Regions from separate parts of the Desulfitobacterium dehalogenans ATCC 51507 genome, predicted to be linked through region 2. Evidence: riboswitches for the same ligand, from Rfam matches in the RefSeq annotation. Region 2 holds a riboswitch; the other holds the start of a gene.
What was found. Region 2 has a riboswitch for FMN ahead of ribD (bifunctional diaminohydroxyphosphoribosylaminopyrimidine deaminase/5-amino-6-(5-phosphoribosylamino)uracil reductase RibD). Riboswitches for the same ligand answer to the same signal wherever they lie in the genome.
Positions count from the first base shown of each region.

Region 1: linked by a shared signal. The riboswitch ahead of DESDE_RS07345 (DMT family transporter) and the one ahead of ribD (bifunctional diaminohydroxyphosphoribosylaminopyrimidine deaminase/5-amino-6-(5-phosphoribosylamino)uracil reductase RibD) in region 2 are both predicted to bind FMN.

Region 1 covers NC_018017.1:1,516,828-1,524,813, forward strand. The annotation lists gene serS (serine--tRNA ligase) at 1-1,065, shown strand, start outside; gene DESDE_RS07340 (Dph6-related ATP pyrophosphatase) at 1,228-1,890, shown strand; gene DESDE_RS07345 (DMT family transporter) at 1,968-2,930, opposite strand; FMN riboswitch at 3,071-3,219, opposite strand; gene DESDE_RS07350 (GntR family transcriptional regulator) at 3,592-3,984, shown strand; gene DESDE_RS07355 (DUF1648 domain-containing protein) at 3,977-5,059, shown strand; gene DESDE_RS07360 (hypothetical protein) at 5,098-6,510, opposite strand; gene DESDE_RS07365 (prenyltransferase) at 6,873-7,703, shown strand; gene DESDE_RS07370 (pyridoxamine 5'-phosphate oxidase family protein) at 7,767-7,986, shown strand, end outside.
Region 2 covers NC_018017.1:2,276,394-2,284,379, reverse strand. The annotation lists gene clpB (ATP-dependent chaperone ClpB) at 1-908, shown strand, start outside; gene DESDE_RS11045 (hypothetical protein) at 1,021-1,200, shown strand; gene DESDE_RS11040 (putative signal transducing protein) at 1,197-1,460, shown strand; gene DESDE_RS11035 (sigma-70 family RNA polymerase sigma factor) at 1,533-2,153, opposite strand; gene ribH (6,7-dimethyl-8-ribityllumazine synthase) at 2,270-2,734, opposite strand; gene DESDE_RS11025 (bifunctional 3,4-dihydroxy-2-butanone-4-phosphate synthase/GTP cyclohydrolase II) at 2,778-3,986, opposite strand; gene DESDE_RS11020 (riboflavin synthase) at 4,014-4,658, opposite strand; gene ribD (bifunctional diaminohydroxyphosphoribosylaminopyrimidine deaminase/5-amino-6-(5-phosphoribosylamino)uracil reductase RibD) at 4,682-5,779, opposite strand; FMN riboswitch at 5,911-6,025, opposite strand; gene DESDE_RS11010 (GNAT family N-acetyltransferase) at 6,082-6,639, opposite strand; tRNA gene DESDE_RS11005 (tRNA-Pro) at 6,749-6,825, opposite strand; gene DESDE_RS11000 (DegV family protein) at 7,074-7,928, shown strand.

The DNA of each region.
Region 1 (7,986 bases), 760 kb from region 2:
GCTGAATCAGCGAAGGCAGACATAGTTGCTATGGCAGATGAACTCGCAGAATTGGAGAGAAAAATTGATGACTTTGACATCCAGATTCGCGAAAGGATGCTGATTATCCCCAATATTATGGATCCCACAGTACCAATCGGTAAGGATGATAGCGAAAATGTCGAAATTGAACGATTTGGTGAGCCTGTTGTACCAGACTTTGAGATACCCTATCATGTTGATATTATGGAAAAGTTTAAGGGTATCGATTTTGATAGTTCAAGAAAAACAAGTGGAAACGGTTTTTATTATCTTTGCGGTGATATAGCACGTTTGCATTCTGCGATTCTCTCCTATGCGCGGGACTTCATGATTGACAGAGGATTTACCTATTATATCCCCCCATTTATGATTAGAGGCAATGTTGTAAACGGTGTTATGAGCTTCTCAGAAATGGAAAATATGATGTATAAGATTGAAGGTGAAGATTTATATCTCATCGGCACGAGCGAGCATTCTATGATTGGTAAATTTATTGATACAATCCTAGATGAAGAAAAACTTCCTCAAACACTAACCAGTTATTCGCCGTGTTTTCGTAAAGAGATTGGTGCCCATGGCATTGAAGAGCGGGGTGTATACCGAATTCATCAATTTGAAAAACAGGAAATGATTGTGGTATGCAAACCGGAAGATAGTGCAGGTTGGTTCGAAAAACTATATCAATATACGGTTGAGTTTTTCCGCACTTTGGATATCCCTGTACGTACTTTGGAGTGTTGTTCGGGTGATTTGGCAGATCTAAAAGTAAAAAGTATAGACATAGAAGCGTGGTCACCGAGACAGAAAAAATATTTTGAAGTTGGTAGTTGCTCCAACTTGGGGGATGCACAGGCAAGACGTCTTTCTATCCGGATAAAAAGTAAAAACAAAGAAAACTACATCCCGCATACTCTTAACAATACAGTCGTAGCACCTCCAAGAATGTTGATATCATTTTTAGAAAATAATTTGAAGGAAGATGGTACCCTATCAATACCGAAACCATTGCAAATGTATATGGGGGGTAAAGAGTTAATCAAATAATTGCTGTTTGTTACCGCCACTTTTGTGGCGGTTTTTATTGGGGGAGTGATTTTACTCAGTCGCCAAGATTCACTGGATTCAGGGGGTATCTGCTTGTACACTAAGATATATATAGACAGTTATGAAGCTAAGCAAAAAATAGCATAAAGTAGGAGAGTGAATATGAATAAAGAGATAAAGTTCGCATCATCTTATAGTGGAGGAAAGGATAGTGTACTTGCGCTGTATCGAGCTATAAAGAGTGGGTGTGAGCCGGTAAGTTTACTGACTACTTATAACAAGAACGCCGGTCGTTCATGGTTTCATGGGGTTCCAGTAGAGGTTTTGAATAGAGTTTCACAGCTTATGGATATCCCTTTAGAACTTGTAAAAACAGGAGTGGGTGATGACTATACTAAAGATTTTGAAAAGGCACTCTTAAAACTAAAAGACAATGGCATTAATGCTTGTGTTTTTGGTGATATTGATATCCAGGCTCATTACGATTGGTGTGATGCTCGTTGTAAAGTTGCTAAGATAGAAAGTATATTTCCACTTTGGAATGAAAGTAGAAAAGAATTGGTTTACGAATTTATAGAAAGTGGTTTTAAAGCTGTTATAACTGTTGTGGATTCATCCAGGCTTAGTGAAAGGTTTCTAGGAAGAACCTTAACCAAAGACCTTATGGCAGAAATTGTAGCCGAAGGTGCAGACATTTGTGGAGAAGAGGGAGAATACCACACCTTTGTATACGATGGACCACTTTTTAAAGAACCTGTAAATTTTAAATTAAATGAAATAATAAGAAATGGTAATTATGCAATATTGCCTCTTTTATTAGAATGAAAATAAAAACGGCTAAGGGGGTACAATCGATCACCCCATTAGCCGTTTAATGTTTAGAAAGCGGTTTGGAGAAAATGTTATAAGCTGGCGAAGTTCGCTCCGTCGGAAGTTTTCACCGTTGACTTAGGATCGTTAGGCATCCGAGATAATTGCAGTACAGCAAGCCAGACTATGGCAAACCCAATCCATTGCCCTAGATCTATGGTTTGGTGCAGAATAAACCAGTTCAAAAGTAGGCCGGTTGCAGGGAATGCGAGTTCGGCGATGGTGGCATAAGAGGCTCGCACACCATTTAACCCGCGGTAATAGAGCAATAGACTTATAAGACTTGGCACGAGAGTCTGGAATAACAGGTTCGCCCAGACCGGAGCCAGGCTGAGAGCCTGACCGATATTAGCCCAGTTCGGGTGCTGTGCAAATACAATGATGGTTAATAGTGGCAGAGCTATAGCAAATCTAAGTGCGGTTAAGGTCGTGAACGACAATTTTCCGACAAGACGCTTTCCCATAACAGTCGATCCGCCCCATAGCGCGGCTGCACCGATGGCACATAATGATCCGATAAGCTCTGAGGAGCTGACTCCGGAAGTTGGCATGTGCAAACCAAAAGTAAGTAGATAAGCGCCTATAAGTGCTGCAACAAATAGAGCATAGAAGTCTTTTCGCATGCGTTCCTTGAGCAACCAGGAGGCGAGAAGAATAGCAAAGATGGGCTGAACTTTCTGCAGGAGAAGGACGACATTTGGATTGCCGTAAGTAAATCCGGCGGTAAACAAAATCGAGGCTAAAGCCGATCCGCCCCATGCGATAAATAAAAGAGCGAGCCAGTCCCCAGGATTGAGTCGTTTCAGCTCATGACGCTTCAGTAGGAGCACAGGTACGGCGAATAAGGATAATAACAGGTGCTCCAACCATACTATCTGAGAAGATGTTACATGTTGTAGTAAGGCTACAATGAGGACACCGTCGAGTCCCCACAAGGCCGCTCCGAGGGCAATTAACCATATGCCTCTATTTGATTCTTTCTTTGATTGTAACATTTAAAAATCCTCCATTAGTGAATTGGTGTTTAGAATAAAAGCCTTCTGATGTGATAGAATTAAAAAATGCCTCAAGGAGATAATGTTTCCTCAAGGCATATACATACAACCAGAAATATGACCGCTTGGTCTAATCCAGTTTGTACCTTCTCCCATCCGGACTATACCGTCGGCCTTGGAGTTTCACCAAGTCAGTCAATGCTGCAATATGCTGCACTGAGTTGCGGGCTGGATTGCACAGGCAATCATTACCGCCGGTCGGGAATTTCACCCTACCTCGAAGGTTCATATTCAACTGAAAAAAAGTATAGCACAAAATTATTCTTAGTGGTAGATAAATTTTTTATAAGTTAAAACCAATCAAGGTGCAAGGATAAATATATTGGAAATTCTAGTACCGACATCAGGCCGGCTTAGAAGATATGTCTTTTGGTTTCAATCGAAACTGAAGGGCGATTTTTTTTACTTCTGAAAGGGGATGATAAAATGTCAGAAAAAGAAAAAGAAAAAGAAAAAGAAAAAGAAAAAGACATATCTGTAGAATAGATAAGGGTTCAAGCTATGTATGGGGATGGGAAAAATTGGAAATAAAATGAGATTGTGAATCCTCATTATATGTGTTATAGTCGATATATAACATACATGTGAAGGGGGCATATTAATGTTAATCGAAATTGATATGCACAGTTCAATTCCGATTTATAAGCAATTGAAAACAGCCATTGTAAGTGGAATTTTATCTGGAGAACTACATGAAGGAGATAATTTACCATCGATCCGGCAGCTTGCAAGTGACCTGGGGATCAACCTTCATACAGTGCGAAAGGTATATGAGATGCTTTGTGACGAAGGGTATATCAAAATTCATCGAAGCAAAGGTGCCGAGATTTGCAGTCCGCCAAAGTTGAATAAAGAGGATTTGTCGGTCTTTGAGAAACTTCTCTTGCCCATTGTCATTGAGCTTCGTGCCCGAGATATTGGTGAAGAACGGTTTGCAGCTTTAATGAAGGATCTCTGGGAGAAAAGTATAGAAGGAGGAAACCATCATGAATAATAGTTTGAATTTTATTATTGGAGTTATGGGACTCTCCTGGCTTCTTGTTGTGCTTGTCACGGCCTTTACTCCTTATTTTGTACGGAGAAACATCTGCTTTGGTATTTCTGTTCCAGAAAGTGAATATTACAATCCACAGTTGAAAACATTAAGGCGCAATTACAGTATAGGCTGTCTTTGGGCAGGCTTGATCTTGGGAATCGGAAGCTCTCTCTGTTATATCTGGACATCGGCAGAAAATACAATGTGGATTCAGACCGGCGGCCTGTTTTTGTATTTTATAATCAGCATACTGGTATATTTCTCTATGCGTACAAAGATTAAGGCTATTAAACAAAATAGCGACTGGGAAATTGAAACTAAGACAGTCGCAGAAATCAGCGAAAAATCCGATAAAACCATCCGTACTGCGTGGTACCTTTTGTATCTTGTTGTCATTGCTATCACCGTTTTTGCATCGGTGCTGAAATACCCATCTCTGCCTGAACAAATTCCTATGCATTATAATATTGCCGGCGAGGTGGACCGCTATGCTGCAAAATCCGTCGGAACCTTTGCCCTAATGCCGGTGATGCAACTTCTAATGGGTTTGCTGTTTGCAGGAATCAACCTTGCCATCGGCACATCCAAGCGTCAGCGGGATTTTAAGAGAAGCAGCGCTTTCCGTGGTGTCATGAGCATTACTTTGTTTGTCATCGGGTTTCTGGTAATGCTGATGTTTACCTGCATTCAGCTTTCCATGCTAACCATCTTAAATGAAAAATTGATGATGTTTTTGCCGATTGGTTTTTTGGTTGCTACATTTATTATCTGCATTTATCTTGCGGTAAAAGTAGGTCAGGGCGGAAGCCGATTGAAAACAACGGATGATGCGCTGGTAAATACGGTGGATGACGACCGTTATTGGCTCGGTGGATTTCTATACTGCAACAAAAACGACCCATCTCTTTTTGTAGAAAAGCGATTTGGAATGGGCTATACTTTGAATTTTGGAAATCCAAAAAGTTTAATGGCTATTGGCATGCTTATTATTTTAATTGTTGCACTTATGGTGTTGCCATTAATTTTGAAATAAACGGAGGTGTATTAAAGAGATGGAGGAATACCTTCTATCTATTGCACGTTATGGATTTTGGTCTTTGATAACTCATCAATATAATATTTCCATAAATCGGAGCTGAAATCCATGATTGTCTGAGTACTCCCTGCCACTTCGCTGTTCAATAGATTGTTGAGCATATCCGTTTCAAAACAATGTATTTTTTCGGACTTATAGTCATGGTCAATCCAATAAAGCAGGCTTAACCCCTGTGAACAGAGCACCGCGACTTTAGGAGGTTCGCTGTTCACAATCCTGATTTTATCATGGCTTTTTTCATTGATATATGACTCAAACCGTTTAAGGTAGGGGATGCGTTGCTCAGGTGCAAGATCAACAGCACCAAGGAGAGGTACAATGGCCTTACCCGTGGCGTAAATACTCATCATGGCATCTATCGTTACAAAAAAAGTAGTCTCTTTTAAAAGGATATCGTTAAAAAGTTTCAGAATGCTCTTCTTTACGATTTCTTTGCTTTCTATAGTTTCCAATTCTTTCTGTTCAATCAAATATCCTATGGATATGAAATTATACACGGCATCAATATGCCTATCAGTCAGCTTATCGATGAGTGAAGGATCAGCTTCTAAGGCGGAAATAACTTCATTTCTGTTATAGCTGATTTTTTTTACGTTCTTTTTCATAAGGGAATTGAAAAACACGGTTAAATAACCTTTATGAATGATGAGTACCATGAGGGGTGTCCCATCCATCTGAATGCTGAAAAGCAAGAGGAATTGTCCTTTTAATAACAAAAAGGTAGAATCTATCTCTTTTGTGATTTTCCATAAATTCAAATCAAGATACTGCTGCGCTTTGACGATAGATGAAAGAGCGTCAATATCGTATTCCTCGTATGTGGCCTCAAAGGATGGCATATCAAAGAAGTGATTGAAGGAGATATTTTTTTGCTTTTTTGAGTTTATTATTTTAATTCGACGAAAAATATCGGAATACCGTCGGCTGAACAGAGGCAGAGTACTGTAAAGCTCTAAGGGAGTATTCTCATTTACGATGGAATCTGAAACAATCACACAAAGCATATTCAAAATGGTCTTTTTCCCCAGAAAGCTTGTTTCTCTTTCTGGATAGTCCAGATTTATGTCATTTTCTGTGGACAATCCTTTATCCAATTCGTATTCTAACGCATGGGCCAAAAACGTTTCCAATTCATATTTCGAACTGAAATCATAGATGACCGGAAAAATATTCTCGAATTTTAAATAACACCCCAGACAATATATAGCTTCGGCGAAGTAATTAGCGGCTTGCCTGCAGAATGCTCTTTTTTCTTTGAAAAGAGGCAGCCTTTTCCCTGTCAGGATTTTGCTCAATCCACTTGGTGTCATATTCATACTTATTGCAAAATCAGTTTTAGATGTTTGTGCTATACAGATAAGTTCTTCTAACAGTACACCGATTCCCATTGTACTCCTCCCAATCCGAATATAATGTCTCTTAATTATACATGATTTTCTCACTGCTACGTTTCTAAAAAGGAAATAATATTAAAATATTATCTTTTTTTGTCCATTTCTAGAATATATCCGTTCGGATTTTTCAAGCGTTGCTTAAATTTATTAAAAATAGTTCCATCGTCAGGAGATTAGCTAATCTTAAGAAGAAATTGATAGATTAACCAAAATCATGCATAATAGGAATATATATAGCTAAAATGGAGAGTTATCATGAGAATTCCTTCTAGGGGCTTGAAGATAGCATTGACTGATATGTTTTTATAGAGATGGAAAAGACCCTGAAGAAACGATTGGAGTAGGAGGTGGCAGAGATGGCAGTGATCAAACAATATGAGGATGATGTTAACGCGATATTGGCCAAACGTTATGATAACGGTGCGGATTTCTGGACGACTCCTGACAAACGTCTTTGTAAAGGAAGTCCGTATTCCACCCTAAATTGTGCCCATATGTTGCTGGAATTGGGCGTGGAGCCATCTGAACCGGTGCTGAAGGAGATTGCCGGTCTTTTTTTCAGTTCCTGGCGTGAGGATGGGCGATTCAAGTTGTCCCCACAGGGTGCCATATACCCCTGTAACACCATTAATGCCGTTAATGTTCTTTGTCACTTAGGGTATGCGTCTGATTCAAGACTCCAAAAAACCTTTGATTACCTTTTAAATATTCAGCAAAGCGACGGAGGGTGGCGATGCAATAAGTTCAGTTACGGGAAAGGTCCGGAAACGGAGTATTCAAATCCCGGCCCGACGCTGACAGCTTTGAACGCGTTTCGCTTTACAGAGCTGCTTAATACAGAGCCGGCTCTTGATGAAGCAGTGGAATTTCTGCTGGAGCATTGGAGGATACGTAAGCCCCTCGGGCCATGTCATTATGGAATTGGGACTCTGTTTATGCAGGCTGAGTATCCCTTTGCCAGTTACAATATTTTTGTTTATGTTTACGTACTTTCCTTTTATGACAGAGCCAAAAAGGACAAGCGGTTTGCGGAGGCGCTGGAGGTTTTGCAATCAAAGTTGGTTGAGGGCAAAATTGTAGTGGAACGGCTGAATCGGGGATTAACAGGGCTTGCTTTCTGTAAAAAAGGAGAACCGAGCGACTTAGCGACAAAACGCTACCATGAGATATTGAGAAACCTGGGCTGAAATTGCCGGCAGCCGGGGTAATTGCGATCGCTACCCAGGATGGGATGAAGAGAGGAAATACTAATGTTTAGAGAAATGAGAAGAAGTAAGCAATTATTATCAAGGGAAGATACTGTGGCTGTCATGGACAGATGCACAAATGGCGTCCTGGCGTGCTTAGGTGATGAAGATTATCCTTATGCTGTTCCCCTAAGCTATGTTTATTTTAATGACAAAATCTATTTTCATTCTGCAAAAGCTGGACATAAAATCGATGCTATTGCGAAGAACCCGAAGGTGTCTT
Region 2 (7,986 bases):
TTCATATGGAAGAGCGTATCCATCAACGGGTGATAGGACAAGAAGAGGCTGTGAAGGCAGTAGCCGATGCTGTGCGCAGATCGAGAGCAGGCCTGCAAGACCCCAACCGGCCCTTAGGTTCTTTCTTGTTCCTTGGTCCCACAGGGGTAGGAAAGACGGAGTTGGCTAAGGCTCTGGCTGAATTTCTCTTTGATGATGAACAAGGGATAGTTCGAATCGACATGTCGGAATATATGGAAAAGCACACCGTTTCTCGCCTGATCGGTGCTCCTCCAGGGTATGTAGGCTATGAAGAGGGTGGCCAGTTGACTGAAGCAGTGAGGCGTAAACCTTATAGTGTGGTGCTCTTTGATGAAGTGGAAAAAGCTCATGGGGACGTCTTTAATGTTTTGCTTCAGCTTCTCGATGACGGTCGCTTAACCGATGGACAAGGACGAGTGGTTAATTTTAAGAATACAGTGGTCATTCTTACCAGTAATATCGCCAGTCCTTTGATTCAAGAATTGACTGCCTCGGGGGCTTCACAAGAAGCTCTGCGTTCCCGGGTCACAGAGGAACTCAAAGTTTATTTTCGACCGGAATTTTTAAATCGTTTGGATGAAATTATTGTCTTTCATCCTCTTGGTCAGGAGCATATTGGTTCAATCGTTCAAATTCAGATAAACAGGTTGCGCGACTATCTGGCTCCTCGCAAGATTACCTTGGGGCTTTCCGATGCAGCATTAAATAAGATCATTCAACAGGGGTATGACCCGGTCTATGGAGCGAGACCCCTGAAAAGGGTCATCCAGCAGAATCTCCAAAATCCTTTGGCCATGAAAATTCTTCAGGGAGTCATACATGAAGGAGATCATGTCGTGGTCAAGCTTGATCCTCAAGGCGAGCTTCTGTTTGAAAGGTCGGAATAGCAGCTTGCATCCTGCCAAAGAACACTATAAACTAGAGTTGGAATAATTTTGTGAATGTTCAACTAGGGTACAGCACAAAATGGCAGGATATTATTGCAAGAGGAAGTGTCGCATGAAACATTCAAAAACAGATCTCATTATATTTGCTATAGCCATGATTTTTATCTTCTTTTCCGGGCGACTTGAACCGAACGTTCGTTTAATCATCACAGGTTTACTGATCGTCGTTATCTTGATTAACAGAGGATTCTCTCCCAAAAAAGGAGATAAGAAGGAAGTTAAGAAAGAATGAAAAGGTGGGTTTTTCTGACCAATGTCACGACAGAAGTTGAGGCGGACATTATCATCGGCCTCCTTGAGCAAGAGGGAATTCTTGCTCAAAAGGCTTACCCAGGGGCGGGAAACCTCAAAGTGACATATGGCTTGATCAATGGGGTCGAGATCTATGTTCCTGAGGAACGGGCTAAGCAAGCCAAGGAGATATTAAGTGCCGAGAGCGCGAGGAATGCTGCGGATGATGTCCCAGACCTTGATAATGAAAGCGGACATTAGCAACAAAACTGAAAAGGGAGTGTCACCAAACTACTTTTTGTAGTCAGTGATACTCCCTTTTCCTCTTCTTAATTATCCGGCTACTTCACGGTCGCGATAGGCCATTACTTTACGCCGTATTCTTTGAATGGCATTATCCAGAGACTTTGAGCTTACACCAAGATGTTGAGTGATTTCTCGCTGTTTCATTCCTATAAGGTAATGATAGCGAAAAACTTTGAGCTCTAAATCAGAGAACCCATTCATGAGTTCCTGTAAAAAAACACGGGTTTCATCTAGAGCAATAACCTTTTTTTCAGGATCATCATGGGTCGTCACAAAGTTTATAAAGCAATCCGCCTTATCATCAGCCAATACATTATTCAATGAATAAGCTTCATTGAGATTGAGATGTTTTTGTCTATTATGAGCACGTAAACTATCAATGAGCTTTCTCTTAATAACCATGCGGAGAAAGTGAAGGAAAGGAATCTCCGAGGTGGGATTATAGGATACGATTGCTTTGTATATGGCAATCCGGCCTTCTTGAAGCAAGTCGTCATACTCGGCCCGATGGAGAAAATACTTGTAGGCGATTTTGCGGATTTCGGGTTCATAGTATTCAATAAGCCAATTCAATGAATCCTGATTACCAGAGCGCGCTGCTTCAAGTTGCGCATCGATGTCTGTCAAAAGAGTGCCATGTGAAGCCATGCGCTCATCTCCTTATCAAAGATATAGACTCAGTCTTTAGTCTAAGAAAATAATAGTTCTTTGACAAGGCACATGTTTTGGATAACTACCCAATTTTATCTAATTATCAAAGACTATTACTGAATCATTTTTAACAGATTGACCGTTTCGATAGCGGTGATTGCAGAATCAAAGCCTTTATTACCGGCTTTTGTTCCGGCCCGTTCAATGGCTTGTTCAATGGTATCTGTGGTTAATACACCGAAAATAACAGGAAGCTTGGTTTCTAAACCGACATGGGCGACACCTTTGCTCACTTCGGCACTGACAAAGTCAAAATGGGGTGTAGCTCCGCGAATAACGGCTCCTAAGCAGATAACGGCATCATATTTTTGGGTTTCGGCCATTTTTTGAGCAACTAAAGGAATTTCAAAGGCTCCGGGAACCCAGGCGATTTCAATATCGCTTTCAGCGACACCATGGCGGCGCAGAGCGTCAAGGGCTCCTCCTACCAGCTTATTCGTAATAAATTCGTTGAAACGAGCAGCGACAATACCAAATTTTAATCCTTCAGCAATCAGTTTACCTTCATAAGTCATCATAGTTTTTCATCCTTTCTAAAATCATGAATTGATATATTGAATATTAACGAACGCTGGATAGATAGTGCCCCATTTTAGTTTTCTTAGTATGCATATAATACTCGTTCTCGGGCTTAACAGGCATTTCCATAGGGACACGCTCTTGAATCTCCAGACCATAGCCTTCCAATCCGACGATCTTCCGGGGATTATTGGTCATCAGTCGTACCTTGCGAATGCCTAAGTCGACAAGAATTTGAGCACCTACTCCGTAATCCCTAAGGTCTGCAGGGAAACCTAAAGCAAGATTGGCCTCGACAGTATCTTTTCCTTCTTCTTGCAGTTTGTAGGCTCTCATTTTATTGAGCAACCCAATTCCACGGCCTTCTTGGCGCATATAGAGCAATACCCCTCGGCCTTCTTTTTGGATACTTTCCAGAGCTGCGGCCAGCTGATCGCCACAGTCACAGCGACGGGAATGGAAAACATCTCCGGTCAAGCATTCTGAGTGAACCCGTACCAGTACCGGTTCACCATCGTCCACATCTCCTTTAACCAAAGCCACATGTTCCTGTCCATCCAATAAACTCCGGTAACCCACTGCTTTGAAGTCCCCAAAATCTGTGGGGAGTTGAATACCGACAATGCGTTCGACCAATTTTTCTTTTTGGCGCCGGAAATGAATGAGCTCTTTGATGGTAACGATTTTGAGATCGTGTTTTTTAACGAATTCCATAAGATCGGGAACACGGGCCATCGTTCCATCGTCTTTTAAGATCTCGCAAATGACACCTGCCGGTTGAAAACCTGCTAATCGAGCAAGATCCACAGCACCTTCTGTATGTCCTGCACGAACAAGAACTCCTCCTTCCCGGGCCTTAAGAGGGAAGATATGTCCTGGGCGGCGGAGGTCTTCAGGGCGGCTCTGCGGGTCCAGCAAGACTTTTACAGTATCTGCCCGTTCAAAAGCGGAGATTCCCGTTGTGGTATTGTATCCATCCACACTCACGGTAAAGGCGGTTCCATGGGGATCCGTATTGTGGGTCACCATGGGATCAAGGTTCAAGGCTTGAATGCGTTCTGATATCATGGGGACGCAGATTAAGCCGCGGCCATAGGTGGCCATAAAATTGATAGCCTCAGGAGTTGCTTTCTCTGCAGCCATCAGCAGATCTCCTTCGTTTTCCCGCTCTTCGTCATCAACGACGACAATCATTTTACCTTCGCGAATGTCTGCGATGGCTTCTTCAATGGTGTTAAATTGAAATTTCATTTTAATCACTCCTCCACAAACTCTAAACTAGATGAATCCGTTTTCGGATAAGAAACTCATAGATAAATCTTTTTTAGGGGCTTCTTTTTTCTCCATGAATCGTGCCACATATTTTCCGATAATGTCGGTCTCGAGGTTAACCATGTCTCCCACACCCTTAAAGCCTAGAGTGGTTTCCTGGCGAGTATGGGGGATTAGGGATACGGTAAAAGCTTGAGGAAGAACATCCACTACGGTAAGTGAAATTCCATCAATGGCAATAGAGCCTTTGGGTAAAACATAGTTTAAGAGTTCAGAGGAAGCTTTGATTTCAAAGACCCGAGCGATTCCCACCGGGGTAATCTTTTGAATGGTGCCAATTCCGTCCACATGACCGCTCACCAGATGGCCGCCCAAGCGAGTGGAAAGCTGAAGGGCTCGTTCTAAGTTTACCCGTGTTCCTCGACTGCATTCTTTAAGATTGGTCTTATTTAAAGTTTCAGCCATGACGTCCACGGTAAATAAATTTCCCTGCATCTTCACCACAGTGAGACATATCCCGTTAACGGCGATACTATCCCCGATTTGGGTTCCTTGGAGGACTTTAGTGCCTTCCAGGGTTAACTGAGCGGAATCGGGAAGAATCTTTAGATCGGTTACCTTACCTAATTCCTCGATGATACCAGTAAACATGTTGACTCACCTCTCTTAACTTCTTAATCTGAATAATTTACCTTAGCTCGAACCCGAAGATCTCCGGTTCCTCCATTGATCTCTAAGAATTCTAAAGGAATAGCCTGTGTCATCAAAGGAAGATTCAATCCGGTCAGAGGGGAAGGACCCTTGCCTCCTATGAGCTTTGGTGCATAGATAAACTCTACTTCATCGATAAGTTGGTCGTGGAGAAGGGAGCCCGCCAGCCCACCACCGCCCTCTAGCAACACAGAGTTCCAACCTCGTTTCACTAAATCCCCGAGCAGGTGCCTTAAAGGGACATAACGGGGTGAGTCATATTTCCAAACCTCTACATTCTCTATACTTTGCAATGCATTCAGTTTATCCAGCGGGGCAGAGGCACTGGTTGCGATAATACAAGGTGCCGAGCAGGAGGAAGTAAGTACTGCAGATTGAAGAGGAATTTTCAATTCTCCATCCACTATCAAGCGTACCGGGTCACGGCCTTCATCAACCCGGCAATTCAAAGCAGGATCATCATGCAGCACGGTTTCACTGCCCACCATAATCACATCGAACCGATTGCGCAACTGGTGGACATAAGCACGGGATGCTTCATTGGTGATCCATTTTGAGTCCCCTGATTCCGTTGCTATTTTGCCATCAAGCGTTAAAGCCGATTTGTAGAGGAGAAAAGGCAGTCCGGTTTGAATTTCTTTAAGAAAGCCCTTGTTTAAAGACTTGGCTTCCTTTTCTTTAAGTCCGACATCAACCTGGATACCGGCTTCCCGCAAACGGGCGACCCCTTGCCCACCTACTAAGGGATTAGGATCCACCATAGATACTACTACCCGTTCTATTCCGGCCTTAATCAGTGCGTCGGCACAGGGAGGGGTTTTCCCGAAATGAGAACAAGGCTCTAAAGTGACATATGCCGTGGCTCCTTGGGCATGTTTCCCGGCTGCTTTTAGAGCGTGGACTTCTGCATGGGGAGTGCCGGCTTTTTGATGATACCCTTCTCCTACGATAGCACCATCTTTAACGATGACACATCCGACGAGGGGATTAGGACTGGTCCTCCCCATGGCCAGGGCTGCTAATTCCAGAGCCCGAGACATGTAATGATTATCTAGTTCCATGTGATCGCCACCGTTTCTCATCCTTGAGTTGGTTTTGTTTAGTTTTGCCATAAAACCATATGAAAAAACCCCAGAGTTCATCCTCTGGGGCATCGAAAATCACAGCAAATAAAAAGCGCAATAAGCACTTAAATTTCCTCTTCTCATCCAGACTTTACTGTCGGCTCTGGAATTACACCAGATCTGCCATAGTGGCTCGCGGGCTTGACCGCCGGTATGGAGTTTCACCAATCCCCAGAGGTATTCAATTACTGAATCTATAATACTCCAAGTTATTAATGAATTCAACCCCCAGAGGAAATTTAGACCGTTTCAGGGGGGTGAGGTGGATGGTGCTGTACATATTCATCCCGCAGCAACCCCATGAGGATGGCATCGTGATACTCACCTAATACAAATCGTGCTTCTCTTAACCTTCCCTCAACCTTAAAACCGAGTTTCTCATAAGCCTTCAAAGCACGCAGATTTCCGTCCCATAAATCAAGACTCAAGCGATGAAAATTCCATTGATAAAAAAGATAGTTTATAAGCACCTTTAAAGCGTCCGTACCATAGCCCCGACTCCAATAGTCACGTTCTCCAATGATTATGAACAGGACTGCTGAGCGGGCTGGAATGTTAACCTCCCGATAGCCTATAGTCCCGATGGGTTCTTGCTCTTCATTGAGAATGATATAGCGGCCGCAATCTTTATTCGGAGTAAAAAAGCGTTCTTCGATGTCTTCTTCACTAAGCATTGTGCTTAAAGGCCAGGCGGCGTTTGCCCAATAATTAACGTTTTGGTCATTATACCATTTATGATAAATAGGGATATCATCGGGCTCAAGTGGACGGAGAAAGGTCTTTTTTCCCTGCAACATAGTTTAGCCTCCAAGTGACATTGATGGGATAATCTATTATGATAATTATTTCTAAAAAAAGCGTGTCCTAATCCTATGAGGGATAGTACACGCTCTAAGCTCTATTCAATGGTCGGGGTAGCGGGACTTGAACCCACGGCCTCCTGCTCCCGAAGCAGGCGCGCTACCAAACTGCGCTATACCCCGTTTTATCGAACATTTTATAATATAACAAAATGCTCACAAGCTGTCAAGCTATCAAGGTTTTTTTCATATTATACTATAGAATAGGGACGAGTCAGAGGCTTTTAACCAAGATGCTAAGTATTCATGTCACTATTTTGATCTATGCTTGAGTTGATAGGATGTCCGTTTTCCGATATACTTAAATTTGTATATTGGAAAATAAAGATGAGTTTCCGAAATGAAACAGATAAAAGAGCGGGGGAGAAAAATTGAAAAAAACCGCAATAATTATGGATTCTACGGGATATTTAACCAGTGATATTATTAAGGAATATGATATTCGTGTTGTCACATTGAATGTGAATATTGGCGACGAAACTTTTCAAGAAATCGACTTAACCAATAGGTCATTCTTTGGAAAGCTAGAGAAAATATCCGGTTCCTCAACCACTTCACAACCTGCGGTAGGTGCTTTCCTGGAAACTTATAAATCGGTGTTGTCTGAAGGCTATGACGAAATTATAAGTATTCATCTATCTCAAAAGATCAGCGGCACTTATGCCTCAGCCGTCATGGCAAAGGATTTGTTGGAAAATGCCAATATCCACATTTTTGATTCGGGTTCTTCAGCTTTAGGCTTAGGTTTATTGACCTGGGCAGCTGCAGATTGGGCAAGGGAAGGGTTTAATGCTCAAGAGATTTTGGGAAAGCTGGACACATTACGACCATTATGCGAACTTTATTTCATCGTCGACACATTAGAATTTCTTCACCGGGGCGGGAGAATTGGTGGAGCTTCGGCTCTTTTCGGAACTTTGCTCCAAATTAAGCCTATTCTCTACTTTAACAGTGAAGGGATTATTGATGTTTTTGAAAAAGTGCGCTCAAAAAATCGAGCATTGCAAAGAACCTATAAAGAGCTTGAACGAGCCTTATCCTCTAATAAGCCCCATCGGATCGCGGTGATTCATGTTGGAGCTGAGACTGAAGCGATCAGTATAGCTGAGGAACTCTCGCAAAAATACCAGGGTCAGGATATTCGAATTTTCGAGGCGGGTCCTGTCATCGCTACTCACGTGGGTCCGGGGGCACTTGGCCTTGCTTTCCATCCCTGGCCTCATTGACAGTAAAGGATGAAGTTATTTAGTCCGAGAAGGAATTGACAGTATATTTTTAATACTT